3 regions of the Arthrobacter sp. UYP6 genome follow, and region 3 is predicted to be linked to each of the others. Evidence: riboswitches for the same ligand, from Rfam matches in the RefSeq annotation. Region 3 holds a riboswitch; each other region holds the start of a gene.

Evidence for each region. A riboswitch is a leader RNA that binds a small molecule or an ion and turns the genes downstream of it on or off. The one in region 3 is predicted to bind S-adenosylmethionine.
Region 1: it holds a riboswitch for S-adenosylmethionine, as region 3 does, so the genes downstream of both, ABIB35_RS11125 (methionine ABC transporter ATP-binding protein) here and ABIB35_RS03405 (flavin reductase family protein) in region 3, are expected to answer to the same signal.
Region 2: it holds a riboswitch for S-adenosylmethionine, as region 3 does, so the genes downstream of both, ABIB35_RS15605 (bifunctional o-acetylhomoserine/o-acetylserine sulfhydrylase) here and ABIB35_RS03405 (flavin reductase family protein) in region 3, are expected to answer to the same signal.

Annotation. Positions count from the first base shown of each region.
Region 1 is NZ_JBEPPM010000011.1:106,116-116,018, forward strand. It holds gene ABIB35_RS11110 (LLM class flavin-dependent oxidoreductase) at 1-899, shown strand, start outside; gene ABIB35_RS11115 (alpha/beta fold hydrolase) at 1,016-1,633, shown strand; gene ABIB35_RS11120 (CoA-binding protein) at 1,693-2,112, shown strand; SAM riboswitch class I at 2,259-2,357, shown strand; gene ABIB35_RS11125 (methionine ABC transporter ATP-binding protein) at 2,462-3,295, shown strand; gene ABIB35_RS11130 (methionine ABC transporter permease) at 3,288-3,953, shown strand; gene ABIB35_RS11135 (MetQ/NlpA family ABC transporter substrate-binding protein) at 4,022-4,933, shown strand; gene ABIB35_RS11140 (NtaA/DmoA family FMN-dependent monooxygenase) at 4,948-6,429, shown strand; gene ABIB35_RS11145 (MetQ/NlpA family ABC transporter substrate-binding protein) at 6,438-7,307, shown strand; gene ABIB35_RS11150 (acyl-CoA dehydrogenase family protein) at 7,304-8,590, shown strand; gene ABIB35_RS11155 (DUF1206 domain-containing protein) at 8,615-9,448, opposite strand; gene ABIB35_RS11160 (MmcQ/YjbR family DNA-binding protein) at 9,564-9,903, shown strand, end outside.
Region 2 is NZ_JBEPPM010000020.1:32,057-41,959, forward strand. It holds gene ABIB35_RS15585 (SGNH/GDSL hydrolase family protein) at 1-192, shown strand, start outside; gene ABIB35_RS15590 (hypothetical protein) at 224-586, opposite strand; gene ABIB35_RS15595 (SRPBCC family protein) at 621-1,055, opposite strand; gene metX (homoserine O-acetyltransferase MetX) at 1,113-2,252, opposite strand; gene ABIB35_RS15605 (bifunctional o-acetylhomoserine/o-acetylserine sulfhydrylase) at 2,291-3,607, opposite strand; SAM riboswitch class IV at 3,678-3,794, opposite strand; gene ABIB35_RS15610 (VOC family protein) at 4,065-4,715, shown strand; gene ABIB35_RS15615 (hypothetical protein) at 5,167-6,150, shown strand; gene ABIB35_RS18780 (glycoside hydrolase family 2 protein) at 6,197-7,552, opposite strand; gene ABIB35_RS15625 (sugar-binding domain-containing protein) at 7,562-8,110, opposite strand; gene ABIB35_RS15630 (CPBP family intramembrane glutamic endopeptidase) at 8,160-8,948, opposite strand; gene ABIB35_RS15635 (amidohydrolase family protein) at 9,096-9,903, opposite strand, start outside.
Region 3 is NZ_JBEPPM010000003.1:73,171-83,073, reverse strand. It holds gene ABIB35_RS03435 (DUF948 domain-containing protein) at 1-307, opposite strand, end outside; gene rpsD (30S ribosomal protein S4) at 486-1,112, opposite strand; gene ABIB35_RS03425 (replication-associated recombination protein A) at 1,341-2,768, opposite strand; gene ABIB35_RS03420 (Vms1/Ankzf1 family peptidyl-tRNA hydrolase) at 2,864-3,421, shown strand; gene ABIB35_RS03415 (nitronate monooxygenase) at 3,432-4,496, opposite strand; gene ABIB35_RS03410 (PhzF family phenazine biosynthesis protein) at 4,504-5,340, opposite strand; SAM riboswitch class IV at 5,446-5,566, shown strand; gene ABIB35_RS03405 (flavin reductase family protein) at 5,623-6,129, shown strand; gene ABIB35_RS03400 (SRPBCC family protein) at 6,142-6,612, shown strand; gene ABIB35_RS03395 (M66 family metalloprotease) at 6,739-9,903, opposite strand, start outside.

The sequences.
Region 1 (9,903 bases), on a different contig from region 3:
ACCTCGAGGTGATCTACAAACTGCTCGAAGGCTCCTGGGAGGACGACGCCGTGGTCCGCGACAAGGAACGCGGCATTTTCACCGACCCGTCCAAGGTGCATGACATCAACCATGAGGGCAAGTACTTCAAGGTTCCCGGCATCCATATCAGTGAGCCCTCCCCGCAGCGCACACCGGTGATCTACCAGGCCGGCGCCTCGCCCCGCGGCATCGCGTTTGCCGCCGGCAATGCCGAAGCCGTCTTTGTGGGCGCACCCACGGTGGAGAAACTCAAGGCTACGGTCACCAGGATCCGGGATGCCGCCGAGGCCGCCGGCCGGGACCGGCACTCCATCCGCATCTACACCCTGCTCACCGTCATCACCGCCGCCACCTCAGAGGAGGCTGCGGCAAAGCACGAGGAATATCAGCGGTACGCCAGCGACGAGGGAGCCCTGGCCCTGATGTCCGGCTGGATGGGCGTGGACCTGTCCACCTACAACCTGGACGAACCCCTGGGCAACGTGAAGTCCAACGCCATCCAGTCCGCGGCGGCGAACTTCCAGAAGGCCAAGGACGACGGCGAACCCTGGACGGTGCGCGACATCGCCGAATCCGCCGGTATCGGCGGTCTGGGCCCGCGGATGGTGGGTTCCGGTGCCCACATCGCGGAGGAGATGATCCGCTGGGTGGAGGAGACCGACGTCGACGGCTTTAACCTGGCCTACGCCATCACGCCGGGAACCTTTGAGGACATTGTGGAATTTGTGGTTCCGGAGCTGCAGAAACGCGGGGCGTACCGGACGGAATACACGCCGGGAACGCTGCGCAACAAGCTCTTTGGTGCCGGCGACAAGCTGCCCGCCGAGCACCGCGGTGCATCCTTCCGCCTGCAGCCGGCGGCGGTTCCGGGCACGTAAGCCAGCGGCCCGGACCTTTGCGGTGCGGGTTCGGGCCGGAGGCATTGACCGCGGATGGAGCGCCTCCTTACGTTTGAAGGGTCCGCGCAGTGCCCTCCAGCGAGCAGGAGCCCGTCATGGAATCTTCACCCAGTGCCTCCGGAATGGCCCTTTCCGCCGACGGCACCCAAATCGCCTGGTCCCGGCAGGGTGACGGGCCGCCGCTGGTCATCGTGGATCCCCTGACCTCGGACCGGAAGAGCTCAGCCACCCGGGCGCTGGCTGATGTCCTGGCGGGAAACCACACCGTCTATACCTATGACCGCCGCGGGCTGGGGGAAAGCGGGCTCGGCGAGGAATACACCGCCGAATCCGACGTCGATGATCTGCTGGCCGTGGTGCAGGTGGCCGGCGGCACCGCTGACCTGTACGGCTTCGCGTCGGGGGCCTTCCTGGCGCTGCGGGCCGCCGAGGAATCTGCCGTCATCACGCGCGTCGTTGCACTGGAACCGGCACTGGCCCTGGATGAGGGCGAAGACGAGATGCTGGTGCTGCAGACGGAACTGGAAGGACTCGGCGGCGTCCGGGTCCCCGTGCTGGTCCTGGCCGGAAGCGCCAGCGGCGACGAAACCCTAGACCTTGCCCGCCGGGCCGCCGAAGCCCTGGATGAGGGAGAATTCCAGCTGGTGGAGGGCAGCGCGGCCAGTGGCCCCGACGCGGCCCTGGTGGACGCCATTGAATCTTTCCTGAGCTGAGCCGCCCGTGCGGGCGTAAGCTGGAGCCCGATTCGAAGGACTCCACCGAAGGACGGCAGATGCCACACATCAATGACCCCGCAGTCATCGAAGCGCTCCTGAAGAACCGCGGCTCCCGCTGGGCGGTGGTGGGCCTGTCCAACAATCCGCTGCGCACCGCCGTCGGCGTCTCCCGCTATATCCAGGACCACCTGGGCATGGAGATCATCCCGGTCAGCCTCAAGGGCGACGACGTGCACGGCAACAAGGGCTACCGGAGACTCGATGAGATTCCCGGCTCCATCGATGTTGTTGACTGCTTTGTGAATTCCTCCCGGGTGGGCGACATTGTTGACCAGGCCATTGCCGTGGGTGCCAAGGCAGTCTGGCTGCAGCTGGGCGTCATTGACGAGGCGGCAGCGCAGCGCGCGGCCAACGCCGGCCTGGACGTGGTCATGGACACCTGCCCCGTAATTGAGGCACCCCGCTTCGGGCTTTAATAAGCAGCGCCGCCACGGCTTCCTGCTGCCCCCGGATGACGTCACAAACGCCTATGTGACGCCATGCAGGTCACATTCCGCAATCATGAGCCGTATGAGGTCACGCCCGTTGCGCATTCGGGGCGCCGCAGCCAGCATGGAAACCGTAACCATCCAGAGCGGCTGAGAGACCTGGCTCCGTGACGCCGCAGCAACCCTTCCGCGATCCTGCGGAGCAAGGGTGCTACCGCCAGGACCGATGGAGAAGCATCCGCTTTCATCCGGTCCCTTGGAGCATGCCCCGGCGTGCGCTTCTGCGGACCGGCCGGCGGTGCGCACCTCTTCTCGGGCCTTGACCCAGGAGGAACACATGATCCGGATTGAGAATGTATCAACCGTGTTTGACACCGGCGGGCAGCAGCTGACGGCAGTGGACAACGTTTCGCTCGACATCAGGCGTGGAAGCATTCAGGGGATCATCGGGTTCTCCGGTGCCGGCAAATCCACCCTGCTGCGCAACATCAACCTGCTGGAGCGGCCCACGTCCGGCCGTGTCCTGGTGGACGGCGTGGATCTGGTGGAGCTCGGCACATCGGAACTGCGCGAGCGGCGGCATGGAATCGGCATGATCTTCCAGCATTTCAACCTGCTCAACAATCTCACCGCGGCACAAAACGTGGCGCTGTCCCTGAAGTTCGCCGGGCTCGGGAATGCCGCCGAACGCCGGCGCCGGGCGTTGGAGGCGCTGGAAATCGTTGACCTGGCGGAGAAGGCGGGCACGTATCCCGCGAAGCTCTCCGGCGGTCAGAAGCAGCGGGTCGCCATTGCCCGGGCCCTGGCCACCCGGCCCAAGGTGCTGCTCTGCGACGAGCCCACCTCCGCCGTCGACCCCCGGACCACGGCGTCGGTGCTGCAATATCTGGCGGACGTCAACGCCCGCTTCGGCATCACCATTGTGGTGGTCACCCATGAAATGAACGTCATCAAGGCCATCGCTGAGAACGTCGCGGTGATGGAGGAGGGGCGGGTGGTGGAACAGTTCGACCTTGCCGAGCTCAAACGCCCGGACTTTACCCCGTCCACCCTGATTGGCCGCTACCTGGTGTCGGATGAAATCCGGCTGGACCGGACCGCAGCCGCGGCTACCCACGCTTCCGCCGCAACCCCGGCGGTCAACAGCCGAGAAGGAGCCCTCTATGTTTGAACGCATCCTTGAGGTCTGGCCGGAGCTGCTGGCCGCGCTGGGGGAAACCGGCACCATGCTGGTGATTGCCATTCCGCTGGCCGTGCTGCTGGGTACCCCGCTGGGAGTGCTGCTGTACGCCGTCGGCCCCCACGGGCTGTCGCCCAAACCCAAGCTGCACCGGATCCTGGACACCCTGGTGAACCTGGTGCGCTCCTTTCCGTTCCTGATCCTGCTGATCGCCATCATTCCCTTCACCCGCCTGCTGGTGGGAACCACCATCGGCACGGCCGCGGTGATTGTGCCGCTGACCATCAACGCGGTTCCCTACTTTGCCCGCTTCGTGGAGCAGAACATCACCGCGCTGGGCGGCGGCGTGGTGGAGGCAGCCCGCTCCATGGGCGCCACCCGCCTGCAGATTGTCCGCGATGTGCTGCTCGTCGAGGCCCGCCCGGCCCTGATCAGCTCGGTGACCATCATGACCGTCAGCTTCATTTCCTACTCGGCCATGGCCGGGCTGGTGGGCGGCGGCGGCATTGGGGACTTCGCCATCCGCTACGGCTATTACCGCTATGAAACGGGTCTGATGGTCACGGCAATTGTGCTGATGATCCTCCTGGTCCAGGCCGTGCAGCTGAGCGGCTCCTGGATTTCCCGGCGCGCGGACAAACGCACCTGACCCACCGCTGACCCGTTCCCGACCGGCGCCGGTTGCCTTGCCGGGCCTTCACCTTCAAAGAGGACATTTTGCGCTCCACCACACCCAAAAACAGTTCAGGCGCACCCAGCCGCCGCACCCTACTCGCCTATCTCGCCGCCGCCGGGGCTGCCGCACCGGTCCTGGCCGGCTGCGGGTTCCAGACCGCCGCCGACGCCGGGGCAGGGAACCGCACCATCCGCCTCATTTCCTCGCAGGTCAAGGTTTATGAGGAGCCGGTGGTCATTGCCGGCAAGCTCCTCGCCCAGAAGGGCTGGAAGCTGGAACCGACCTTCGTCAACGACATCAACCAGCCCAACATAGCGGTGGCCAACGGGGAAGCGGAGGCCAACTGCTTCCAGCACATGGCCTATCTGGCGCAGTTCAACCGCGATAAGAACCTGGACCTGGTGCCCCTGTTCTACATCCGCAATTCCCCGGCGGTGCTGTACTCCCAGCGGCACACCTCACTTGCCGACCTGCCCGACGGCGCGACCATCAGCATCCCCGTGGACCCGGCCAACAACGGCCGTGCCCTGTTCATGCTCCGCGCCCACGGCCTGCTGGAACTGTCCGACGGCGCCAAGGTGGTTACCGCCTCGCAGCAGGACATCACCGCGAACCCGCGGAACCTGAAGTTCGTGGAGGTGGATCAGCTCTCGCTCAGCCAGACGCTGGCGGATGTGGACGCCGGCTTCATGTTCCAGTCCACCGCCATCGACGCGGGCATTCACGAACAGGCAGCCGTGGTGGCCCAGGAGCAGGAGGAAGACGAAATTCCCTACCGCTCGGTCTTTGCCGGCACCCGGGACTTTGCCGCCGGCGCGGGAGCCCGGGAACTGCGTGCCGCCATCCAAAGCCCTGAAGTCCGGGAGTTCTTCGCGGGATACCAGGACGGTTTCTTCCAGCTTCCGTGGGACGAAGACCCCCAGCCCGCCTTCGAAGCACTCAGCCAGGCCTGAGCCGAAAGGACACCATGACCACCCCCAGTTCCCGCTATCCGCAGGGCCGTCCGCGGCTGCTGCTCAACGCGTTCCTGATGAACACCACCAGCCACATCCGCGGCGGCCAATGGCGCCACCCGGAGGCCGAACAGCACCGGTTCAACGAGCTCTCGCTGTGGACCGGGCTGGCCCGGCAGCTGGAGGACGCCAAGTTCGATGCCCTCTTCTTCGCCGACGTGGTGGGCCTCTACGGAGACCACGACGGCGGCTGGGAATCGCATGTACGCCGCGGTCTGCAGGTGCCGGCCAATGACCCGGTGCTGCTGCTCGCGGCCCTCGCCGGGGCAACCAGCGAGATTGGCCTGGCGGCGACGTCGTCGGTGGTCCAATCCCACCCCTTCCAGTTTGCGCGGCAGATGTCCACGCTGGATCACCTCAGCAATGGCCGCGCCGGATGGAACATCGTGACGTCTGTCCTGGACAACGCGCACCGCAACTTCGGCTCCGACGGCCTGGCTGCCCACGGCTCGCGCTATGACTGGGCGGACGAATACGCCCAGGCGGTCTTCAAACTCTGGGAGGGCTCCTGGGATGAGGGCGCCCTGATCCAGGACAAAGCGGCCGGCGTGCACGCCGACCCGGCGAAGGTGCACAAGATCCACCACCGCGGCCAGCGCTATTCCATCGACGGCCCGCACCTGACCGCACCGTCCCCGCAGCGCACCCCGTTCCTGTTCCAGGCCGGCAGCTCCGGACGCGGCCAGCAGTTCGCCGCCGCCAACGCCGAGGCCACGTTCATCTTTGCCCCCGGTCCGGCGCACGCCGCAAAAGTGGCGGCCGGTGTGCGCAGGCACGCCGCCGACGCCGGACGCCTGCCCGGTGACATCAAGGTCTTTACCGGGCTCTCCTTTGTGGTGGGCGGGACGGAGACCGAAGCGCAACGGAAAAAAGCGGAGCTGGATGAGTATCTGGACCTGGACGCGGTGGTGGCGCACATTGGCGGCGGGCTGGGCGTGGACTTTGGCGGACTGCCGCTGGAGACCCCCGTGGGCACCATCGAGACCGAGGGCGGCCGCGGCGTGCTGGAGGCGATCATTGCCTCCACGCCCGGCCGGAACCCCACCCTGGCAGACGTTGCCCGGTACCGCACCGAGGCGCAGCAGATCACCGGCACCCCGGAACAGATCGCCGATGAGCTGGAGCGCTGGCAGGACGCCGGGGTGGACGGCATCAACATCATCAACGCCGTGCTGCCCGGCTCCTATACGGACTTCATCGACGGGGTGCTCCCCGAACTGCGCCGCCGCGGTCTGGCCCAAACCGGCTATGCGCCGGGCACCTTCCGGGAAAAGGTCTTCGGACGCAGCCCGGATTATCCCGGCCCGCTGCTGAACAGCCGCCATCCGGCCGCCCGCTTCCGCGGCGCGTACGGTGCCTCCACCGCCGCGGTTCCCACCGCCGCGGTGCCCTCCGCCGTCGTTCCCTCCGCCGCCGTCGCGGCCCGAAAGGACTGAAGAACACCATGCAGCGAAGAAATTTCCTCCGCCTGGCCCTTGCCGGGGCGGGAACCGCCGCCCTGGCGGCCGCCACCGGCTGCGGAACCGGATCGGCGGCCGCCGATGACCGGCGGATCCGCATCATCGTCACGGAATCCGCGCCCTATCAGGAGCCCACCAAAATCGCCGCCCGGCTCCTGGAAGAGCGGGGCTGGACGCTGGACGCCACCTATGTCACCGACATCATCCAACCCAATCTGGCCGTGTCCAACGGTGAATTTGATGCCAACTATTTCCAGCACGGCGCATATCTGCAGCAGTTCATTGCGGATAAGAACCTGCAACTGGACCCGCTGTTCTACGTCTACGGATCACCGGGCGGCATCTGGTCCGAGCGCTGGAACTCCCTGCAGGAACTGCCCGACGGCGCCCGGATCGCGTTGCCGGTGGATCCGGCGAACAACGGCCGCGCGTTGGTCCTGCTGCGCGATGCCGGGCTGCTGGAGCTGAAGGAGGGCGTGGGTGTCATCAAGGTGTCGCAGGAAGCGATCACCGCCAATCCCCGGAACTTCGAATTTGTGGAAGTGGACCAGCAGTCCCTGTCCAAGACCCTGCCCGATGTAGACGCCGGTTTCCTCTTTGTGCGCCTCGCCGCCGAGATTGGCCTGACCGTGGAGGGTGCGCTGGCCTTTGAAGCGGAAGCGGACCAGCTTCCGTTCCGTTGTGTGGTTGCCGGCACCGCCGATTTCGCTGCCACCGAAAAAGCCCGGGTGCTGCAGGAGGCGTACCAATCAGGGGAGGTCCGGCAGTGGTTTGCCGACTATATGGGCGGGGTGCTGCCAACGCCGTGGGACACCGACCCGCTCGATGAGCTCTCTCAATGGTGGCAGGCATGAGTGCCGGTGCAGGGGAGGCGCTGCCGGAGAATACCCCGGACACGCGGACCAGCCCGGAATCCCGCTACCAGAACCTCGCCGCTCGGTTCCGGCCGGTTTTTGCGCGCATCGCGGCGGGATCACTGGACCGTGAGCTCACCCGCACCCTGCCCTTTGAACCGGTGCAGTGGCTGAAGGATGCCGGTTTTGGCGCCGTGCGGCTGCCCGCCGGGGCCGGCGGCGACGGTGCCAGCCACGCGGAGTTCTTCCGGCTCCTGGTAGAGCTGGCTGAAGCCGATTCCAATGTGGCACACCTGCTGCGCTCCCACTTTGCCTTTGTGGAGACCATTGGCCGTGAAGATGCCGGGTTCCGAAAGCGCTGGTATGCGCGGGTGGCCGCCGGAGAAATCTTCGGCAATGCCGCCACCGAGCGCTCGGGCAACGCCCTGGGAACCACCAACACCAAGCTGCGCCCCGGGGTGGAGGGCTGGGTGCTGGACGGGGAAAAGTACTACACCACGGGCAGCATCTTTGCCGACTGGATCGCTGTCATGGCCACCACCGACGGCGTCCCCGGGCGCCAGTATGCCGTGGTTCCGGTTGACCGTGAGGGCGTGCGGATTGTGGATGACTGGGACGGCTTCGGCCAGCAGCACACCGGCACCGGCACCACGTACTTCCGGCAGGTGCACGTTCCCGCCCGGGATGTGATTCCGCGCGGTGCTGCCGACACCACACTGGAGGCGGCATTTTTCCAGTTGGTTCTGCTTGCAGTCCTTGCCGGCATCGGCAGGGCCGCGGTCCGTGACGCCGCCGCTCTGGTCCGCGGCCGCAAACGCACCTTCAACACCGGCAGCGGCAGCCTGTTCCGCGACGATCCGTTGATTCAGCAGCTGGTGGGCCGGCTGTCGGCCAAGGCGGCAACGGCGGAGGCCATGGTCCTGGCTGCGGCAGTGGAACTTGACGCCGCCGTCGACCCGGCGCTGGACCTGACCCCGGAGCAGGGATACCTGCGCACGGAGCTGGCGGTGGACCGGGCCCAAATAACCGTGCCGGAGCTGGTCCTGGATGTTGCCCAGGGCCTGTTCGACGTCACCGGCGCTTCGGCCGTCTCCACGACAAAGGCCCTGGACCGGCACTGGCGAAACGCCCGCACGGTCGCCACCCACAACCCCGCGGTCTTCAAGGCACGCGGCGTGGGGGACTGGGAGATCAACGGGACGGTGCCGCAGGGGCTGGGCAGCATCGGCGATGCACCCGCTGGGCCGGCACCCGCTGCCCCGGCACCCGCCGTCGTGCCCTAAAACCGTGCGGGCAGCGCCAGCGACTTAAAGCTTGGCGAATCGGGCGCGCAGGATGCCGGTGTAGAGGCCGTAGCAGAGCAGGCCCAGACCCACGGCGCCCAGCGCCAGCCAACCGAAGGGCTGCCCGCGCAGGGCATGGAGGGCGCCGTCGAGCCCGGAGGACTTCTCCGGATCGGCGGTGAAGGCGGCCACCATCACCAGGATGCCCAGAATGGCCAGCGAGATGCCCTTCGCAACAAAACCCAGCGTGCCGGTGACCGTGACGGCGCGGTCCCAGGTGCCCGGCGGAACCGCCTGCAGGTCCTTGCGGAAGCGGCGGGCGGCGCCCTTGAAGATGAAGTATCCGCCCACGACGACGATCCCCAGTCCCACCACGCCAAGCAGCACCGCGCCGGCCGGCTGGGCCATCAGCCGGGCGCTCCAGCCCGCCGAACTCTGCCTGCTGTCCTTGGCGCCGCCCAGGGCGAACGTGCCGAAGGACACGCCAATGGCGCCGTACGTGAGGGCCTGGCCTGCGGCGGAACCGCGCATCCTCCACACCTGGCTGCCCTTCAGGCCACGCCCGTCGAGCCAGATCCGGGACAGCTGGAAAAGCCCCAGGGTCAGGCAGCCCAGGAAACAGATCCACAGCAGGATCAGCCCGCCTGGCTGTCCGGCAAGGGTGGATACGGCGCCGGAGGAATCCGCGCTGCCGCTGCCGCCGGAGCCGGAGGCAATCTGCAGGGCAATCACGCCGATGAGCAGGTGCAGCAGCCCGCTGGCTACGTATCCCAGGCGGGCTGCGCGTTCAAAGCCCTTCGACTGCGCCGCCTTCTGCGCGGCCGAGGTCAGCCTGGCTCCGTGTCCGGTGTGCGTCAAAACTGTCCTCCAAGATTCGGGCAAACGCTGTGGGGCGTTCGCCGGTCAGATGCGGGTCTGCCTTCCATCCTGTCACCTGTGGCGATGTTGCTGTGCGGCGGACTAGGCTCGAATGATGGATGCGGCAGAAGTGAAGCGGGTGTGTCTGCAGTTCCCGGGCGCCTATGAGGACTTTCCCTTCGGCCCGGAATCGTCGGTGTTCAAGGTGCAGGCCTCCGGCGGCAAGGCCAAAATGTTTGCGTTGTGTGCCCTGGACGGAGAGCCCCTGACCATCAGCCTGAAATGCGAACCTGAGCTGGCCCAGCAGCTGCGGGCCGCCCATCCGCAGATCAACGGTGCCTGGCATATGAACAAGACGCACTGGAATTCCGTAGTGCTCCACGGACTGGAGGATGGGCTGGTGCGCGACCTGGTGGAGGATTCCTACGACCTGGTGGTGGCGTCGCTCCCGGCCA
Region 2 (9,903 bases), on a different contig from region 3:
CCCAAGCCCATGCCGGCCAAGAACTGGCGGACCGCCCGCACCGAGGATTTGTCCTGGGCCCGGGAATACTTCATGCCGTGGGTGGTGCGCCGGGTGCGGCACCGGTCCTCAGGCGACGGCATTGCGGCCAAGCGTCCCGACGCCGGACCGATGTTCGGCGGGCCCGGCATGCCCCCGGGCTCCGGCGACTAGATTCCTCCAGCGGGTTTTCTCGACAAACCGCTTAGCCGGGTTGCGCGTCGCCGCCCGACGCCGCGGAAGCCGGCGGTACCGGCGGACGACGGCGGTGGCCGGCTTGCAGGCCGACCCAAAACGCGAGCACAACGGCACCTGCCAGCACCAGCACTGCACCCGCCTGCATGCTGCGGCTGACAAGCACCAGCCCGTCGAAAACCCCGTCCTCCTCCGTCACCGTAATGTAGCCCACAAAGCCGAAGTTCACGGTTCCTGCCCCGGCACCACGCACCAGGAGTACGATTCCAGCGATCAGCAGCACCGCACCGGCGATCGGCACCAAGAGTTGCAGCAGGCGGCGGGAACCGCCCGCAGTCGCTGCCGGCGGCGGGGGGCCCTCATCGGATGTCATGGCGCAAGGCTAGCATCGGCCTCACGCAGGACGGTCAGCCGGCAGGGGCGTTTTCGGCCAGCCTGATCAGGTTCGCCAAGTGGTCGGCCCAATCCTCTGTGTGAGTGCGGGCCACGTCGGCTCCCACCGCCAGACCGCCCAGCCCGCTTTCGGTGACGACGACGTCGGTGTAGTCCGTTTCCGGGTCCGGACCCGTCGCGGCGGCGAGCTGGAAGCTCACCACCGTGTGCGCGTTCCAGTGGGGCATGGTCCACCGGAAAGACAGCAGCCGGTCCCGCGCCACCGCCAACACGGTGCCCGAGGCACGCTGCCCGCCGTCGTCGTCGGCCGCCCGTTCCGCCAGCGGCGACCCCGGGCTGGCGGTGAATTCCATTTCCGGCCACCACGCCGCACGGTTGTCCACCAGCGCGTGCCAGAGCTGTTCCGGGGAACACTGTGCCTGCGCCGCCACGCGAATAGAATCACCCATGCGTTTGTTTCTGCCATGTTCACGCAGCCTGCGCAAGGGTATGGCGGCCGTCCCTGGCTAGGCCGAACCGAAGAACCGTTCCCGCAGCGGAACGCCAATCTGTTCCACATCTGTGAGGAACCCGTCATGGCCGATCGGCGCGCTGATCATGTGCACGTCGGTCTTGTGGGGCAGCGCCGCCGCCAGATCGTAGGACTGCCGGGGGAAATAGAGCCGGTCCGAATCCACAGCGGCAATGAGGAATTCCGTCCCGGTCTCCGCCAGTGCCTGCCGCACCGTTCCGCGGCCGCGGGCCACGTCGTGGCTCATCAGTGCCCCGGTCAGCAGCAGGTAGCTGTTCGCGTCGAATCGGCCGGCGAGCTTGTGGGCCTGGTGGTCCAGGTAGCTCTCCACTGCGTAGCGACCGCGCGCGGCCGACAACGCAGATCCCAACGGATCCTCCTGCACCTGCGGGTCATTTTTAAAGCGGTACTCCAGCTCGGCTTCGGACCGGTAGGTAATATGGGCGATCCGGCGGGCCAGGCCAAGTCCGGCCACCGGTGCCCTGCCGTTGTAGTAGTCACCGCCGTTGAAGTCCGGATCCAGCCGGATGGCTTCCAGTTGGGCCTGGCCAAAGGCGATCTGCTCCGCGGAGCTGGCAGCGGTGCAGGCGATCACGGCGCACCGCTGCACCCTTCCCGGCTCGGTGGCGGCCCATTCCAAGGCGCGTGCACCGCCCAGCGAGCCGCCCAGCACGGTGTGCCAGGTCCGGATTCCCAGCTGGTCGGCCAGGCGCGCCTCGGCGCGGACCGAGTCCCGGACGGTGACAAACGGAAAACGGGAGCCCCAGGGAAGACCCTGCGGATCGACTGAGGAGGGTCCGGTGGATCCGTAGCAGCCGCCGAGCATATTGATCGAGACCACAAAAAAACGGTCCGTGTCCACCGTTTTGCCCGGTCCCACCAGGGCATCCCACCAGCCGTCCTCCCCGCTGCTGCCCCGGGCCACGTGGGTGCTGCCGGTGAGCGCATGGGCCACCAGCACGGCGTTGGTGGCATCCGCGTTCAGGCTTCCCCAGGTCTCGTAGGCAAGGGACACGGCCGGCAGATGCCCGCCGGTTTCCAGGTCGAGGCTGCCGATGCGGGCGTGCCGCAGCACCCCGTCCCGGACAGGAACGGAGTGCTGCGGCACGGTGCGGCCGGGAGTGGAGGCTGTCACTGCAGTCTTTGCGGTAGAAGGAAGTCTCACGCTGTGCCTTACGCTCCCTTGGCGGCCCGGAAACCGGCGTCGAGGTCCGCAATAATGTCGTCGATGTGCTCGATGCCCACGGAGAGCCGGACCAGCCCGGGGCTGACGCCGGCCGCCGCCTGCGCCTCCGCGCCCAGCTGGCTGTGCGTGGTCGACGCCGGATGAATGACCAGGGAACGCACGTCGCCCACATTCGCCACATGCGAGTGCAGGTCCAGGGCATCCACGAAGGCCTTGCCGGCGTCGACGCCGCCGGCGATCTCAAAGGAGACAATGGCGCCGGTTCCGCGCGGCCCGTACTTGCGCCCGCGCTCAAACCACGGGCTGGACTCCAGCCCCGCGTAGGCGACGGAGACGACGTCGTCGTGCCCTTCCAGCCAATTGGCCACCGCGACGGCGTTGCTCACGTGCCGTTCCACGCGCAGGCTCAGGGTTTCCAGACCCTGGGCAATCAGGAACGCATTGAACGGCGACACGGACGACCCGAGGTCGCGCAGCAGCTGCACGCGGGCTTTGAGGATGTAGGCCAGGTTGGCGCCCAGAATGCCGTCGGCGCCCAGGTCACGGGCATAAACGAGGCCGTTGTAGCTCTCATCGGGGGTATTGAAACCGGGGAATTTCTCCGGATCTGCGCCAAAGTCGAAGTTGCCCGAATCCACAATCACGCCGGCAATGGCAGTTCCGTGCCCGCCCAGATACTTGGTGGCCGAGTGCACCACAATGTCCGCGCCCCACTCGATCGGCCGGATCAGATACGGGGTGGAGAGCGTGTTGTCCACGATCAGGGGAATGCCGGCCTCGCGCGCCACCGTGCTGATGCCCTCGATGTCCAGCACGTCCTGGCGCGGGTTGGAGACCACTTCGCCGAAGAAGGCCTTGGTGTTGGGCTGCACCGCCGCCCGCCACTGCTCCAGATTGTCCGGATCCTGGACAAAGGTGGTGGTGATGCCGAACTTCTTCAGCGTGTGCTTGAACAGGTTGTAGGTGCCGCCGTAGAGACTTGGACTGGCCACAATGTGGTCTCCCGCCTCGGCCACGTTGAGGATGGCGAAGGTTTCAGCGGCCTGGCCGGAGGCGAGCAGCAGTGCGCCGATCCCGCCCTCGAGGGAGGCGATCCGGTTTTCCACCGCTTCCTGGGTGGGGTTGCCGATGCGTGTGTAGATCGGAGCCAGCTCGGCCAGTGCAAAACGGTTGGCCGCTGACTCGGCGCTGGGAAAGACGAAGGATGAAGTCTGATAGATGGGCAGCGCGCGGGCGCCGGTGACGGCGTCGGGCTCCTGTCCAGCGTGGATCTGCCGGGTTTCGAACGACCAGTTTCCTGACATTGTTTGCTCCCTGTAACTAGGGACCGCACCGAGACTTGTAGCCGGAAAAAGATAACCGGCAGCCATGTGTGGTCCGCGCTTGCCGTACGTCCGTTTGACGTACAGCCAGGTCTTCACCCGGGGCACCCCACCGCGGTTGGAGGGTTGCCGGCCAGCAAGCCGGGGCTATCTGCTGGCACTCATGACCTATCCCCCTATGAAAACGGATAAGCCCTGCGCCTGCAAGGTCTGTGACGGATCATTTCCCGGGATGTCGGGGGCTTCACCGAGGATCGGCAGCGCTGTTCTCCGCGACAGCCGGACGGCCTGATTCGGATTGCTCCTGCCGCGTGTACGGCAGATCCGGACCCCCGGCGACAGGCTTCCGGCAGATAAATCAGCAGGTCAAACGGAAGTTGTGGCCAGCTAAGGGTTGCCTTAGTCGAGAGGTGGGTCACAACGTGCCAAAATGGGCCGCATGCGCTTGGACCATGTATCTTATGCCTGTGAATCCGACGGTCTTTTGGCCACGACTGAGAGGATTGCTGCCGCTCTGGGAGCGGACTTCGTCAAGGGCGGTGTGCACCCGCGTTTCGGAACACGGAACATGATCCTGCCCCTGGCCAATCACCAGTACGTTGAGGTGGTGGAGGCCCTGAACCACCCGGCCTCGGACAAAGCGCCCTTTGGCCAGGCTGTGCGCCAGCGCTCGGAGTGCGGCGGCGGCTGGATGGGCTGGTGCGTGGCTGTGGATGACCTCTCCCCTTTCGAAGAACGCCTCGGACGGCTCTCCGTTCCGGGCAACCGCAAGTTCCCGGACGGCCAGGAACTGACCTGGCAGCAGATCGGCATCAACGGGCTGATCGCGGATCCGCAGGTGCCGTACATGCTGCGCTGGGATGACGGAACGGAGGCCCTGCACCCCTCCGCCGCTCTTCCGGGCATGCCCGGCAAGGTGAAGCTGAACTCCCTGACCATCGCCGGCTCCGCGGACCGCGTGGCCCAGTGGCTGGGCACCCCCGCCGAGGAACCGCTGGAAAACGTGGGCGTCACCTGGATTTCCCCCAAGGGCACCCCCGGCATCATGTCCGTCTCCTTCGACACCGCCAAGGGCCTCGTCGAGATCTAATCCTGCTGCCGGTTTGCCGCCGCGCGGGACGCGGATCCGCTACCACTTTGGGCATCCGCGCACCCTTTGGGCAGCGCAGGACCCGGATCCGCTACCGCTTTGGGCATCCGCGCACCCTTTGGGCAATCGCTGCCGGTCCGCACCGGCAGCAGAATCCCAAACCGGATGCCCCTGCCCAAAACAGTCGCGGTTCCCTCGGTTGCACCTCAGAGAAGCCAAATCCTGCCACTTTGGGCATCCGCGCACCCTTTGGGCAACGCAGCACCCGGATCCGCTACCACTTTGGGCGTCCGCGCACCCTTTGGGAAATCGCTGCCGGTCCGCACCGGCAGCAGAATCCCAAACCGGATGCCCCTGCCCAAAACAGTCGCGGATTCCTCGGAGGAGTTCTTATCCACAAGTCGGCCTTCGTTCCTCGGGGACGGTATGCCCAAGGGTGCACCCTTGGGTCATGGACCCCGAGTTTCTTTATGCATCCGACGCCGACCACGACGGCACCGGCAGACGGTCCCTGGCACGGAAATGCCGGAACGGTGAACTGGTACGGGTGCGGGCCGGGGTCTACATCCGAGCCGCCCAATGGCAGAAAATGCCGAAATGGGACCGGGACCGTGCCGCGATTTCCGCTGCCGTTGACCAGGGCCAAGGCCACGCACCTCGGATCCTGATCCAGCAGTCCGCCGCCGTCATCTGGGGTTTACCTGTCATCGGCAGAACCTCTGAAGTCCTGCTGCTGGCCCCGGGTTCGTCGCACGGGAGACGCCGCGGCAATCTCTGCTGGACTCCACGGACGCTGCTCGAGCCGACGACAACTCAGGACGGCCTTACCCTAACGTCCCGTGCACAAACTGTCCTCGATATGGCCGCCCGACTGCCCTTCGAACGTGCCGTTCCTGCCATGGACCACATGCTGCGCCCCGATGAAGCCCGCGGATTCCCTGCTCTGGAACGGGACGCCCTGATGGTCCTCAGCGGAAAACTCCCCGACGAGGCTAAACGCACCAGGGCCAGGAGGGTAATTTCCTTCGCCGATGGCCGGTCTGAATCCCCCGGCGAGTCATACTCCCGTGCAGTGCTGCATCTGCTCGGGTTTCCGCAGCCCGAACTCCAGCATGAATTCCGGTCTGCCGGCGGAGAGTTCCTAGGAAGAACGGACTTCTATTGGAAGGAGTACGCGCTGGTCGGTGAATTTGACGGGGCCGTGAAATACGGGGCTATCGGATCCAGTAATACTTCCGGCACTAGCCAGCAGATTGGAACGGCGGTCCGGGAAACCCTTATCCGCGAAAAGCGTCGAGAGGACGCTATCCGGGCCACGGGCGTCGGCTTTGTCCGCTGGTCATGGTCCGATATCACGAAGCCAAAGCATGACCCCGACGGCCTGGTCCGCATGCTGCTGCGGGCAGGCCTTCCCAGGAAACGCCGTCGTGCGTGAGCTTGGTTCAGGCCTTCCCGGGAAACGCCGGCGTGCGTGAGCTCCTTCAGGAACCGGACGCCCGGATTAACCGGGCATTGGTCTCCCGGACCGTATCAGCATCTATCTTCACCACGCGGCGGTCGTAGGTGAGCAGCCCGTTGACCTCGTCCTCCACATCGGTGAGCTGGGTATATACGGTCGCGGCCAGGCCCTGAGCCACCGCCGGCTCAATCTGGCGCCGGTGCAGTTTGATCCACGCCTGCCGCAGCGCTTCCGGCGTCTTGAACTTCCGGTAGCCGAACTCCTTCTCGTTGAAGGTATGGCCCGGCACGCGCAGGCTGTAGCCGCCGTATTCGGAGAGGACGACGGCGCGCCCGTCCCGCAGCCAGCCCTTCCGGAGCGCAAAGGGAACAAAATAGACGTGCACGCTCTTGAGGTCGCCCCCGCCCTGGTCGTGCCAGCCGCTGGCATGGTCGATGCTGCGGGTCGGATCCAGTGAGTGCAGCAGATCACTAACGGCATTGGCATCAAACTGGCCCCATCCTTCGTTGAAGGGAACCCATACGGCCAGGGAGGTACTGTTGCGCAGCAGGTTAACGGTGCCGTGCAGCTCCGTCAGGAAGTCCGTCCGGCCCTGTTCATCGGCGCGGCCAAAAGCGGCGTAATCGGTGTCATAACGGTGCGGTGCTCCCACCGCAGGGGCCGTGACAACGGCGTGCCGGTAGGTCCGACCGCCGCTGACCAGGTCCTGCCACACCAGCATGCCCAGCCGGTCACAGTGGTAGTACCAGCGCAACGGTTCCACTTTGATGTGCTTGCGCAGCATGGTGAAGCCCAGATCCTTGGCCGCCTGGATGTCGTAGGCCAGGGCCGCGTCCGACGGTGCCGTGTACAGCCCGTCCGGCCAGTACCCCTGGTCCAGCAGCCCGGCATGGAAGTATGGGCAACCGTTGAGCAGCAGCCGGGTATGGCCGGACGCGTCCGGTCCCGTGCCGAAGGTCCGCAGCCCGGTGTAGCTGCGCACGCTGTCGATCTCCCGGCCGCCGGAACGCAGCCGCACATCCACGTCATAGAGGAACGGATCCTCCGGTGTCCACAGGTGTGCATCCGGCACCGTAATCCGTGTTTCTTCCCCAGGAACGACGACGGCGTCAGCCACAGTGCGTCCGCCCGCGGACACGGTGATCACCGCGGTCAGGCCGGCACCGTCACGCGCGCCGTCATGCGCGCCGTCAGCACCTGCGGGGCCATCGTGGCCTCCGTCAGCGCCGTTCTGCCCGCCGTCGGCACCGCCAGTGCCGTTCGCACCACCGTTTTCGCCCCCGTCAACGCTGCCGTGCGTCCCGTCCAGCAGCACGGTCACCGTCACAGACTCCAGGTCCGGCACCAGGACCAGCTGCGAGATGCTCGTCCGCGGCACGGATTCCAGTCAGACGGTCTGCCAGATGCCCGACTGCGCGGTGTACCAAATGCCGCCGCGGTCCAGGACCTGCTTACCGCGGCTGTGATATTCGGTGTCGCTGACGTCACGGACCCGAACCACAATCTCCTGCTCGGCGCCGGGAACCAGCGCGTCGGTGACGTCAAGGGAGAACGGCAGGTAACCGCCGTCGTGCCCTCCCACCTGTGTGCCGTTGACGGTCACAGTGCAGCTCTGGTCTACCGCACCGAAGTGCAGCAGCACCCGATCATCCACAAATCCAGCCGGCAGCCGGACGGTCCGCCGGTACCAGAGCAGCTGCTGGGGCTGAAGCTGCCGGTGGACGCCGGACAACGCTGCCTCGGGCGAGAACGGGACCAGGATCTGCCCGTCCCAGTCGCCGTCGGCCGGAGCCTGGTCCCGGCGGGCTGAGGTGATGGCGTACTGCCAGGACCCGTTGAGGTTCAGGTAGCTGTTCCGGACAAGCTGCGGACGGGGATATTCCTGCAGCACGGACTCCGGGTCCAGATCGGCTCCCCAGGGGGTTGTCAGTGTCACGGGGCGGTGCTCTCCTCAGGTTGCGTTAGTGGTTTGGCGGGAACGGGAATCAAGTGCCAATACCAATGGCGGGGCCAAACAGTGCAAAGCCCACAAATCCGGCGATGTCCACCAGTGCGTGGGCGATCACCAGCGGCATGACCCGCCGGGTTTTGACGTAGGCGTAACCAAACAGCAGGCCCATCAGGAAGTTGCCGATTCCCGGGCCGATCCCCTGGTAGAGGTGGTAGCTGGCACGGATGAGCGCGGACGTGATGATGATCGCCGGGGTGCCCCAGCCCAGCTGGCGCAGCCGCAGGAACAGGTAGCCCACCACAATGACTTCCTCCAGCACCGCGTGCCGCAGCGCGGAGAGGATCAGCACCGGCAGCGTCCACCAGTAAGTGTCCAGCGCCGCCGGAACCAGTGCCGTGGTGATGCCCAGGGCACGGCCGGCCGCATACACGCCCAGGGTTCCGACGCCGATAATTGCCGCCAGTCCCACGCCCAGCCCAAAATCGCGCAGGGGTTTCTCGAAGGTGAAGCCGATCCGCCGGAACGCCGATTTGCCCGGTTCGGTGAGCAGGTACAGCACCAGCGCCACCGGCAGCAGGGAGAAGAGGATACCCAGCAGCTGATAGGTCAGGTCAAACCAGGGGTTTTCATCCAGCACCGGGTTCAGTGTGGTGGTCTGTCCACCCAGCGGGCCTTCGGCGACCTTTTCCAGCAACTGGACGACGGCGTATACCCCCGAGCGTCCGAGCGAGAGTCCCAGCACAATCAGGATTTCGAAGACCAGCATCTTCCGGGCCCGCGGGTCCAGGGAACCGGCCGGGGCGGGAAGGGGGGCAGCACGCATGGTTCCCATTGTGCCGGATGCGGGAACGCTGCGGCGGCAGGGACGCCGTCCACCACCGACCCACCCCGCAATTGACCTCAGCCGCGCACGGGCCAGCCCGGGACAGATCAGCGCACGTCAGCCGCGCACGGGCCAGCCCGGGACAGATCAGCGCCGCACGGGAACTCCGGCCCGCCAGACCGCACCGGTCAGCGGCATGCCCGGACGGTAGGCCAGGTGCGCGGCGGAGGGTGCGTTGAGCAGCTGCAGGTCCGCACGGTGCCCGACGGCGAGCGAGCCCACCGCCCGCTGCCCGTCCCGGTCCGCGCCGGTGTGCCTGCGCAGCGCCAGCGCGCCGCCGAACGTCGCGGCCCGGACCGCTTCCTGTACCGACAGTTCCATCTGCAGCACCGCCGTGGCCACGCAGAAGTTCATCGAACTGGTGTAGGAGGTGCCCGGGTTGCAGTTGGAGGCGAGGGCCACCTGCACTCCGGCGTCCAGCAGCTTCCGCGCCGGTGCCAGCGGCGCCCGGGTGGACAGGTCGCAGGCCGGCAGGCAGGTGGCCACCGTTCCCGGAGCACCTGATCCCCCAGCGGATGTTCCCGCAGTCCCGGCAGAAACAGCTCCGGATCCCGCCGTGTTCCACCCGGACCAGGTGCCGGCGAGGGCGGCAACGTCGTCGTCGGTCAGGTGGTTCACATGGTCCACGCTGGCGGCACCGAATTCCACGGCCAGGCGCACCCCCGCGCCGGGGCCCAGCTGGTTGCCGTGCACCCGCAGCCCCAGGCCCGCGTCCCGGCAGGCCTGCAGCACCCGCCGCGACTGGTCCTCGGTGAAGGCACCCCGCTCGCAGAAGACATCCGCCCACTGCACATACGGCCGCACGGCGGCGAGCATCTCGGTGCACACCAGGTTCGTGTATTCCTCGGCGTCTGCGCCGGCCGGCACCAGATGGGCGCCCAGGAACGTCACCTGA
Region 3 (9,903 bases):
AAGCTGAAACCTTGATCAGCGGCGATCCGACTGTGGCAGCCACCAGGGAGGACAGTGCGGAAATGTTGGCTGTGGCATCCGAGACGTTGGACGAAATACCGTCCACCTTCTGCAGCTGCAGGTTGGTGGTGGACACGGTGGTGGTGACTTCCTCCAGCAGCGGAGTGGTTTCGTCGCTGATGGTGCGGATCGCGCCGCGCAGCTCATCAAACACCTTGCCCAGCTTCCAGATCGGGACGGCCAGCAGCACCACCAGCACCGCAAACACACCGGCAGCAATCAGACCGGCAATATCTCCACCCGACATGGTTCTCCTCTTGGGTTGAAAACTAAGACTTTCCGCTATGTACCTTACCTACAACAGGCCAACAGCACTTACTTCTTCCCGCCCGGGGCGCGGGAGCGCGGCCGGTCGCGGGGCACTTAACCGAACAGCCCGCGGCACGGGGCCGCGGGCTGTCCTGAAAAATCGAGAAAACTCGAAATTAGCGTGCGTAGTATTCCACGACGAGCTGCTCTTCGCAGGTCACGGGAACTTCCGAGCGCTTCGGGCGGCGCACGAGGCGTGCCTGCAGCTTGTCCAGGGAAACATCCAGGTAACCCGGAACGGCGGGCAGGACGTCGCGGTGGGCGCCGGCAGCGGCAACCTGGAACGGCGTCATGGTCTCGCTGCGCTGGTGCACATGGATGAGCTGGCCTTCGGAAACGCGGAACGACGGGCGGTCCACGCGGGCGCCGTCAACCATGATGTGACGGTGCACAACAAGCTGACGGGCCTGGGCGATCGTGCGGGCAAAGCCGGCGCGCAGCACGAGGGCGTCAAGACGCATCTCGAGCAGCTCGATCAGGTTTTCACCGGTCAGACCGGCGGTGCGGCGGGCTTCTTCGAAGACACGGGTCATCTGTGCTTCGCGGATGCCGTACTGGGCGCGCAGACGCTGCTTTTCACGCAGGCGTACCGCGTAGTCGCTGTCCTGCTTGCGACGTGCGCGGCCGTGCTCACCCGGGGGGTAAGGACGACGCTCGAAGTACTTGGCTGCCTTGGGGGTCAAAGCAATGCCGAGGGCGCGCGAAGCGCGGGCCTGACGGCGTGCACGTGTGTTGTTAGCCACGTTCACCTTTCACTGTTTTGGCGGTTTGGCCACCGCAGCCCAGGCTTGCGCCGGGATACCGTGATGACTGATACGTAAGTACTGGCCTCCATGAGGGAGAGCTCCGGCCAACCGCTGCCTTCTGCTACAGACACGGCACCGGGCACAACTTACGCCCATGAAGGCGGAAGGGGGGTCCGGCGTCGCACTTGCCAGTCAACCATCAATCCTAGCACGCAGGCCGGGGCCCTACTTTCCCCGGATGATTCCGCGCAGCCGCTCCAGCCGCGCCGCAATGTCGCGCTCCACCCCGTTGGCCGTTGGCTCGTAGTAGTTCCGGCCCACCAGGTCATCCGGCGGATACTGCTGTTTGGCCACGCCGTGCGGTTTGTCGTGGGAATAGACGTAGCCCTTGCCGTGCCCAAGCTGCTTCGCGCCGGGATAGTGCGCGTCCCGCAGATGCGCAGGAATCCCCTGTCCGCGCCCGGCACGCACATCGGCGATGGCAGCGTTGATGCCGTTGTAGGCCGCATTGGATTTCGGGGCGGTGGCAATGTGTACCACGGCCTCGGCCAGGATGATCCGACCTTCGGGCATGCCGATCATCTGCACAGCTTGGGCCGCTGCCACAGCGGTTTGCAGCGCGGTGGGATCGGCCATGCCCACGTCTTCGGCGGCGGAAATCATGAGCCGCCGGGAGATGAACCGCGGGTCCTCCCCCGCTTCAAGCATCTTGGCCAGGTAATGCAGGGCGGCGTCCACATCGGAGCCGCGCAGGGATTTGATGAAGGCGCTGGTCACGTCATAGTGCTGGTCGCCGGCGCGGTCATAGCGCAGTGCCGCCACGTCCAGGGCCATCTCTGCGTCGCTGAGGGTCACCTCGGGGATGTCCTCCCCGGCGGTGTGTTCGGAGTACGCGACGCCGGCGGCAGCTTCCAGCGCGGTCAGGCCGCGCCGGGCGTCCCCGGCGGCAAGGCGCACCAGGTGCTCCAGGGCCTCGTCGCTGAGCCGGACCCGGCCTGCCAGACCCCGTTCATCCTCCACAGCGCGCTGCAGCAGTGCTGCAATGTCCTCTTCGGTGAGCGGCTTCAGCGTCAGCAGCAGGGACCGTGAGAGCAGCGGCGAGACCACTGAGAAGGAGGGATTTTCCGTGGTGGCGGCCACCAGTACCACCCAGCGGTTTTCCACGCCGGGCAGCAGCGCGTCCTGCTGGGCCTTGTTGAAGCGATGGATCTCATCCAGGAACAGCACCGTGGTAATGCGGTGCAGGTCGCGGTTGGTCAGCGCCTCTTCCATCACCCGGCGTACGTCCTTGACACCGGCGGTGATGGCGGAGAGCTCCACGAACTTCCGGCCGGAACCGCGGGCCACTACGTGGGCCAGCGTGGTTTTTCCGGTGCCGGGAGGGCCCCACAGCATGACCGATGACGGCCCGGCCGGTCCGCGGTCATCGGCGGACTCAGCCAGGGTGCGCAGCGGGGATCCGGGTCCGAGCAGGTGTTGCTGGCCCACGACCTCATCCAGCGACCGCGGCCGCATCCGCACCGCCAGCGGGCTGCGCGGGCGCTTCCTGCCGTCGTCGTCGCCACGGGTACCAAACCCGCCGCCGTCGTTGTCGTCGCGGGTGCCGGTGTCGTCGTCGTCGCTGTCACTGTCGCTGCTGAACAAATCACTCACTCCCCAAGGCTACTCGTGCCGTAGCGTTGAGAAGGCCCGGCGACTGCCGGCGCTCTGCCCAGCCGAATCAGCAGTCCCGCCAGGAGAATCGCACAATGCCCGTCACCCGCTCCACCTTTGTATCCGCCGACCGGCTGCCGGGCTGGCTGGAACGGTTCGCTGCCGGCAACGGCGACCTGACGCTGACTCCGGAGCACGGCGGTCTGCACCTCTTAGCGGCGAACGGCGCCGAAGCTGACCTGCTGGCGCCGTGGCCGGACGACGGCCGGCCGGGGCGCGGAGCCGACGACGTCGAGCGCCTGGTCTCGCTGGCCGCCCAGTCCCGTACGCTGGGCATCGTACTGCTGCGCCGCGGCGGTTTTGCCGTGGGGGTGGCCCGTGACGGCGTGCTGCTCGCCTCCAAGGCCGGCCGGTATGTCCAGTCCCGGACGGCCGAGCAGGCGGCACGGATTTTCGCCGAACATCCGCCCGAGTACCTGGTTTTTGGCGGCGACCGGCCCCTGCTCGAGCTGCTGGCCCGAGAACGGGTTTTCCACCCCTGGAGCGGCCTGGCCCGGCTGCGTTTCCTGGACGTTCAGGATCCCAAATCCGCGGCGCTGGCCAAGGCCGCGAGGAATGCGGCGTCGGTCTTCATCCGGATCTCGGTCCCTTAGGCGGGGGCCGTCACCGCCCGGAGAGCCTGCGAACAATGTCCGCTGCCGGCTGCTCCGCTGCCAACCGGTAGCACGTGCCGGCCCACAGGCTAACACCCTCCGGGTCCCCCGCCGCTGCTGCGGCGGCGCGCAGCGGAGCCGTGATCTGGTTGACGTACGGATAGGCGTCCGGCGCATCCGGATAGGCACGCATGAAAGCGTTGGTCAGCCCGCGCGCCGGACGGCCGGAGAAGGCCCGGGTCAGTGACGTTTCGGAGAACCGTCCGCCCTGCGCTGCTTCCAGCAGGGCAGCACGGTGCACCGGGCTGGTGCCCGCTTCTCTGCTGAGCAGCAGCAGGGTCCCCACCTGAACGGCGGCGGCACCGGCAGCCGCTGCTGCGGCGGCGTCCGCCGGTGCGGTGATGCCTCCGGCAGCGATCAGTGGCAGGTCGCAGGCCTGCCCGATCCCGCGGAGGAGCCGGTCCAGGGAAACCTCGCCGGGAACCTTGGCGCTGTCCAGCGTTCCGCGGTGACCTCCCGCCTCGGGGCCCTGGACACACAGCACCCGGGCGCCGGCGTCGGCCGCGGCCAGGGCTTCGGCACTGTCGGTGACAGTCACGATGACGCAGATGTCCCGCCCGGCGAGTTCCGCCAGCATCTCCGGGGCCGGCAGTCCGAAGGTGAAGGACACCACCGGCACCCGTTCCTGCAGGACCAGTTCCAGTTTGGCGGGCCAGCCGTCGTCGTCGTCGGGGTCAGGCAGTCCGGGTTCCGCTGCGGTTCCCGCTGCGGTTCCCGTTGCCAGAAGGTTCCGGAAGGCCAGTGCCGCAGCCAGCTTTTCGGCGGCGGTGGTGCCGGTTGTGGCGCGGTAGGTGTTGGCGTGGTCCGGAACAAAAAGGTTCACGCCAAACGGCGCTTTGGTGAGCCTTCGAGTCCGGGCGATTTCCGCTGCCACGGCGGCGGAGCTTTTGTAGCCGGCGGCCAGGAATCCCAGTCCGCCGGTGTTGCTGACCGCCGCGGCGAGTTCGGGCGTGGACGGCCCGCCTGCCATGGGTGCGCCGACCACGGGCACGGAAAGCGACTGCAGGCTGAACATGGTGCGCCTAGAGCGTGACGGTGCCGTCGATGGAGGTGACGGTGGACCCGCCCACCCAGATCTTGCCGTCGCGGGTGAACACGCGGACCCGACCGGACCGCTGCACCGCGGTTCCCTGGGTGACCACATAGCGCTCCGGTGCCAGGGAGGCGCCGATCAGCCATTGGGCGAGGCCGGCATTGAGGCTGCCGGTCACCGGATCCTCGGTGATGCCCAGGCCGGGAACAAAGGCCCGGACCTCAAAGTCTGTTTCGGCATTCTGCGGCTGGGCGCCCATGACGCCCACGCGCAGGTTGCCCATGATGGTGGGATCCGGTTTCAGCGCCAGCACCGCAGCGGCGTCCGGCAGCAGGAGCCCGAGCCAGCCGGGTCCGTTGTCGATCCAGTTGGAGGCGAGGATCTGCGTGCGGTCCAGGTTCAGCGCCCGCAGCGCCTGGTCCAGGACCTCCTCCTCCAAGGGGCCCGAGCGCAGCAGCGGCGGCGCGGCAAAGGCGGCAATGCCCGCGTTGGCGTGCAGCGTGACGAGGCCGATCCCGCATTCCTGCACGACGACGTCGGGATAGCGGCGCTTGTTGCCGGCCTCCAGCCACGCGTGGCAGGTACCCAATGTCGGGTGCCCGGCGAACGGTATTTCTCCGCCGGGGGTGAAGATCCGCACCCGGTAGTCGGCGCCGTCACTGGTGGGAGGCAGCACGAACGTGGTTTCGGACAAATTTGTCCACCGCGCGAAGGACGCCATATCGGAATCCGAAAGTCCCTCGGCTTCCAGCACCACTGCGAGGGGATTCCCCAAATACGGCTCGCTGCCAAAAACGTCCACCTGTTTAAACCACCGCTGCTTCATGCCCAAACTCTATCCCTTAGCTATGGGGAGTTTTATGAAGCTGAGTTTTACGAAGTAAGGCAGGGGTTTGCAGGCCTGGACCCATGCCGCCTACCTTGGAAGAAGAATCAAGAGTTCCAGCCACGGGCCCTGGCCGGCTGGACGGCAACCCTCTCGCCGTAGCGGGGTGCTCCAGGTGACGATTCGGCCGCCCGGAGAAATTTCCCGGCCGCGGCAAGTACCGCGTTTGTGCCGACCCTGTTTTTGTCATCGGCCCGGCGCTTAAGGCAGAGGAAACTCAGCATGGCTCTTGTTACCGATCTTCAGCCCGCGGCCCTGCGCCGCGCCTATTCGCGTTTCCCCTCCGGTATTGCGGCGTTGTGCGCTGTGGTGGACGGGCAGCCGCAGGGAATTGTTGCCTCATCCTTTACCGTGGGCGTTTCCATGGACCCTCCCCTGGTGATGTTCGCCGTGCAAAACACCTCCCGCACCTGGCCGGTGCTGCGGCCGGCGGCCCGGATCGGAGTGTCGATCCTGGGCTCCGAACACGAAGGGATCTGCAAACAGATTGCGTCCAAGTCCGGGGACCGTTTTGCGGGCCTGAACCTGCACACCGACGAATCGGGTTCTCTTTTCCTGGACCGGGCAGCCCTGTGGCTCGAGTGCTCAGTGGAGAACGAGGTGCCCGCCGGGGACCACAGCGTTGTGCTGCTCCGCGTCCACGGTCATGCCTCGCATGACGATGCCCACGAGCCGCTGGTGTTCCACGGTTCGGCGTTCCGACACCTCAGCGTCGCGGAGTTTGCCTGACATACTCGGCTCATGACCGTCACCTTCGAATGCACCACGCGGACCGACATGCCCCGGGGGCAGTTGTTCGACCTTGCCAGGAGCATCGATGCTCATCAGGACTCCATGGCCGCTTCCCGTGAGAAAGCTGTCCGCGGAGTAACCTCGGGGCTTATTTGCCTGGGCGAAGAGGTTACGTGGCGTGCCTGGCACTTCGGCCTGCCGCTGCGGATGACCAGCCGGATCACGCAGATGCAGGCACCGGAACATTTCACCGATGAGCAGGTGCGGGGCCCCTTCCGGTTTTTCCGCCATGTCCATGAGTTTCATTCCGATGCCGCCGGGACCACAATGGTGGACCGCATTGAATTCACGGCCCCGCTCGGCGTCCTCGGCCGGGTCGCCGAGAAGCTCGTGCTGTCCCGCTATCTGCAGCGGCTCATCCAAACGCGCAACCGGCACCTCGTCGGTGCCTCTCTCTCCGGCGCGTATTCCGACGAATAGCTCCCGGCTCAGATCTCCTCCGCCAATCCCCCCATCCCTCACCCCTCACCCCCGCCCCCCGAAATGGCAGAAGGTGCACGTCCCAGCGCTGGGACGTGCACCTTCTGTCATTTCGGGGTAGGGACGTTAGGCGTCCAGACCGAGGCTGAACAGCGTGGCGAGGCTGGCCGCGTTCAGCGCCGCCATACCCGGGTTCGCCGAGGACGGAAGCCCCGTCCAGACCTGATTGGCACCCGAGTTTTTCGGATACATGCCCGCGATTCCCCGGTCACGGTAGAAGTCGAGGTAGCTCGACGTCGCGCTCTTGATGTGGCCGTCGGCCTCGCGGAGCCAAACCTGCGAACCATCAGCCGGCGAGCAGGCTGCAGCCCTTACCGGAGTGCCGGGAACCAGGCACAGATCGGGGCGTTTTTCGCTGTGAATCGCACCGCGTACGTCCATGAACCAGCGCTGGTCCGCGGTGTCGGCACACACCGTCTTGGTGGTGGGGACGGTGACCTCGAGGTTGCCGCCCAGCACCAGGCAGTGGCCGTTATACACCTGCGTCCGGCCTCCGCCGGGAAGCACCCGGGTGGGGCTCTCCACAAATCCGGCCGCGGCCAGCAGCGTCCGAAGCTCCGCCGCGGGCACCGGATCCTTTGCCGTGAGCTTGTCCTTGTTGGCCGCGATGAAGGAATCAATGGAGTAGGCGGTGAAATCCAGACTGAAGAGCATGGCGAGGCTGCCCGGCTTCAGCAGGGCCATACCGGGGTTCGAGGCGATCGAGAGGCCGGTCCAGATCTGGTTTGCTCCTGTCCCCCGCCCGTACATGCCCGCGATGCCCTGGGCGCGGTGGTAGTCGAGGTAGCTCCATGTCGCACTCTTGATGTGCCCGTCGGCCTCGGGCAGCCACACCTGTGAGCCGGCGGTCATAGAGCACGTGGCGACAGTCACCGGGGTGCCGGGGACGAGACACAGGTCGGGGCGTGCCTCGCTGTGAAGTGCGCCGCGCGCATCTCTGAACCAGCGTTGGGAGGGGGTGTCGGCACACAACGTCTTGTCACCGGGAACGGTGACACCCAGGTCGTCGCCTAGGACGAGGCAATGGCCGCCGTCGACCAGCAGCCGGCCACCGCGGGGCAGGATCTGCGTAGGTCCTTCAACCAGGCCCAGCGAGGTCATGAGCGTTGCGAGCTCGGCCGTGGCAACCGCATCCTTGGCCGTGAGCTTGTCCTGGTTGAGCTGAATGAATTCGTCAACCGAGGCGGAGGCCGCGGTTGCCGCCTGCACCTTGTCGGCGGTTTCCCGGGCTGCCGTGCTGAGCCCGCTGAGGTTGTCCTTCCAGCTCTCCAGGAGCACCGTGCCGGCCGTGTCCAGGACCGGCACGGCATCGTCCGCGACTGCCTGCAGCTTGGCTTCGAGTTCGGGCAGTTCGACGGCTCGCAGCGCCTCGTAGCCGGCCTCCTGGCCGATTTCGACGGCGGGGCGGAGGGGTTCGAGATCGGCGGCGATGGTTATCGAGTTGCCGAGTTTCGTCGTCGTGCCGTCCGTGCGGCAGAAGATCGACGCGCCAGTCGGTTTGTCCGCATCGGCGAGGTTGACGTTGAACTGCTTGACGCCATCGGAAGCGGCCAGCGCAGTCGCCTCGACACTGCCGTCCTGGAAGGTGATGTCCATCCAGCAGCGGCGGGCCGCGTCCGTCGCCGTAGTGTTCTCCTGCGGCAGGTCAAAAACGTTGCCGTAGTTGCTGCGGAAGGCGGGATAGAGCACTGTCTGTTCCGGAACCGCCGGGTTGTAGCCTCCGAGGAGGGTGAAAACAGGAACACCGACCTGTGCGGGCCTGGGCGCCGAGAAGGCGGGGTTTTTGGCTTTCGCGTCGACATACGCGCCGGCAGCGGCATCCCAGTCACGGTAACCGCTGGGATACGCAGTGTCGGGCACCAGGGTGCGGAGGGACCGCTGGGTGATCTCAGTGCTGAACCCGGTGAGATGGGTGTAGCGCGACAGGCTGCTGGAGTTGCTGCCGCCCGACATCGCGTCGCGGTGGTAGTTGTAGAGACCCTTGTAGTTCTGGGTGAAGTTGCCGGCGCTCAGATTGAAGCCCGCTGCGGTGAAGGCGGTGTTCGACGAGAGGTTGGACCGCATCCGGTCACGGTAGGCAATGTAGCCCCATCCGCTCTCGCTGTGGTGACTCGCATTGATAACCCGGGCGTCGCCCTGCTTTGACGTGTCCACCCCGGGGTAATGCCCCAGACCATAGGAGTGGCCGAGTTCGTGGCTGAGCTCGTTGCCGACCGAGTCGTACAGGGTGGCCATGCCGTTTCCGCCGCTGAGGCCGTGGGAGTGCACGCCGTTGGCATAGCTGCCGGCCGAGTGGTGGATGATTCGCTGGTTGAAGGTTCCCGGTTGCCGCTGATCCATCGGCCCGCTGGTGGTGCCGAAGTTGGCGAGGTTGATGCCGGTGCTTACCTGCGCCTTGCCAACATTTTCCCGCAGGTCGCCCGAGTAGACGTCGCCGTTGACGGCGCTCTTGTCCTCGTAGATCACTCCGGACGACACAATCACTTTGTCGAGGCGCACCGGCTCGTAGATCGCCATCGTGAGCTTGGAGACCGGGATGGTCTGGAAGTAGTCAGCACCGGATTTCTCCGGCTGGTTGAACATGTAGTGGCCCTCGGACTTCGGGGCGTCGGTGAGCATGCCCAGTTGGACGGAGTTGATGATCAGCTCCGCGGGCGCCGCGAATTCGATATTCCCGGCGGCGAGCACTCCACTGCCCGCGTCAGCCGAAAAGGTCAGCTCCAGGCCCGGCTGCATCCAGTTCCATGGCAGTTCGGAGGTCCAGGCGGTGGTGGAGTAGGCGACGTCGGCCCTGTTACCGGTGATGTCCATATCAGAGCGGGGAATGGCAGCCGGTGGCGCAAGGTCCAGCGTTCCGCGGGTCTCCCCCTTCACCGTGGCGGTGACGCTTGCACTGGTGGCGGCGGAAAGCGGCGAGAAGAGAACGAGTGCTGCCCGGTCCGTCACGAGAGACGGCATTTTCGCCGCGGCATTGCCGCTCGCGTTGATCGTATGGCTCTGGGCAAACTCCACCTGACCGGCAAGGTTGCCGGTGAGGTCGTTGCGAAGCGGGCGGTCGGCGCCCGTTGCCGTGGTGTCGTGGAAACCCGCAAGGTCAAGCGGAATCACGGCGGACCCGGCCGGTGCCCGCAGGGGCACGGGGACGCCGGAACGGATGTTGGCCGCCGCGGACGACGGGATGGAGCCGCCGGCCAGACCGAGGATAAGGGCTGCTCCGATGGACATTGCGGC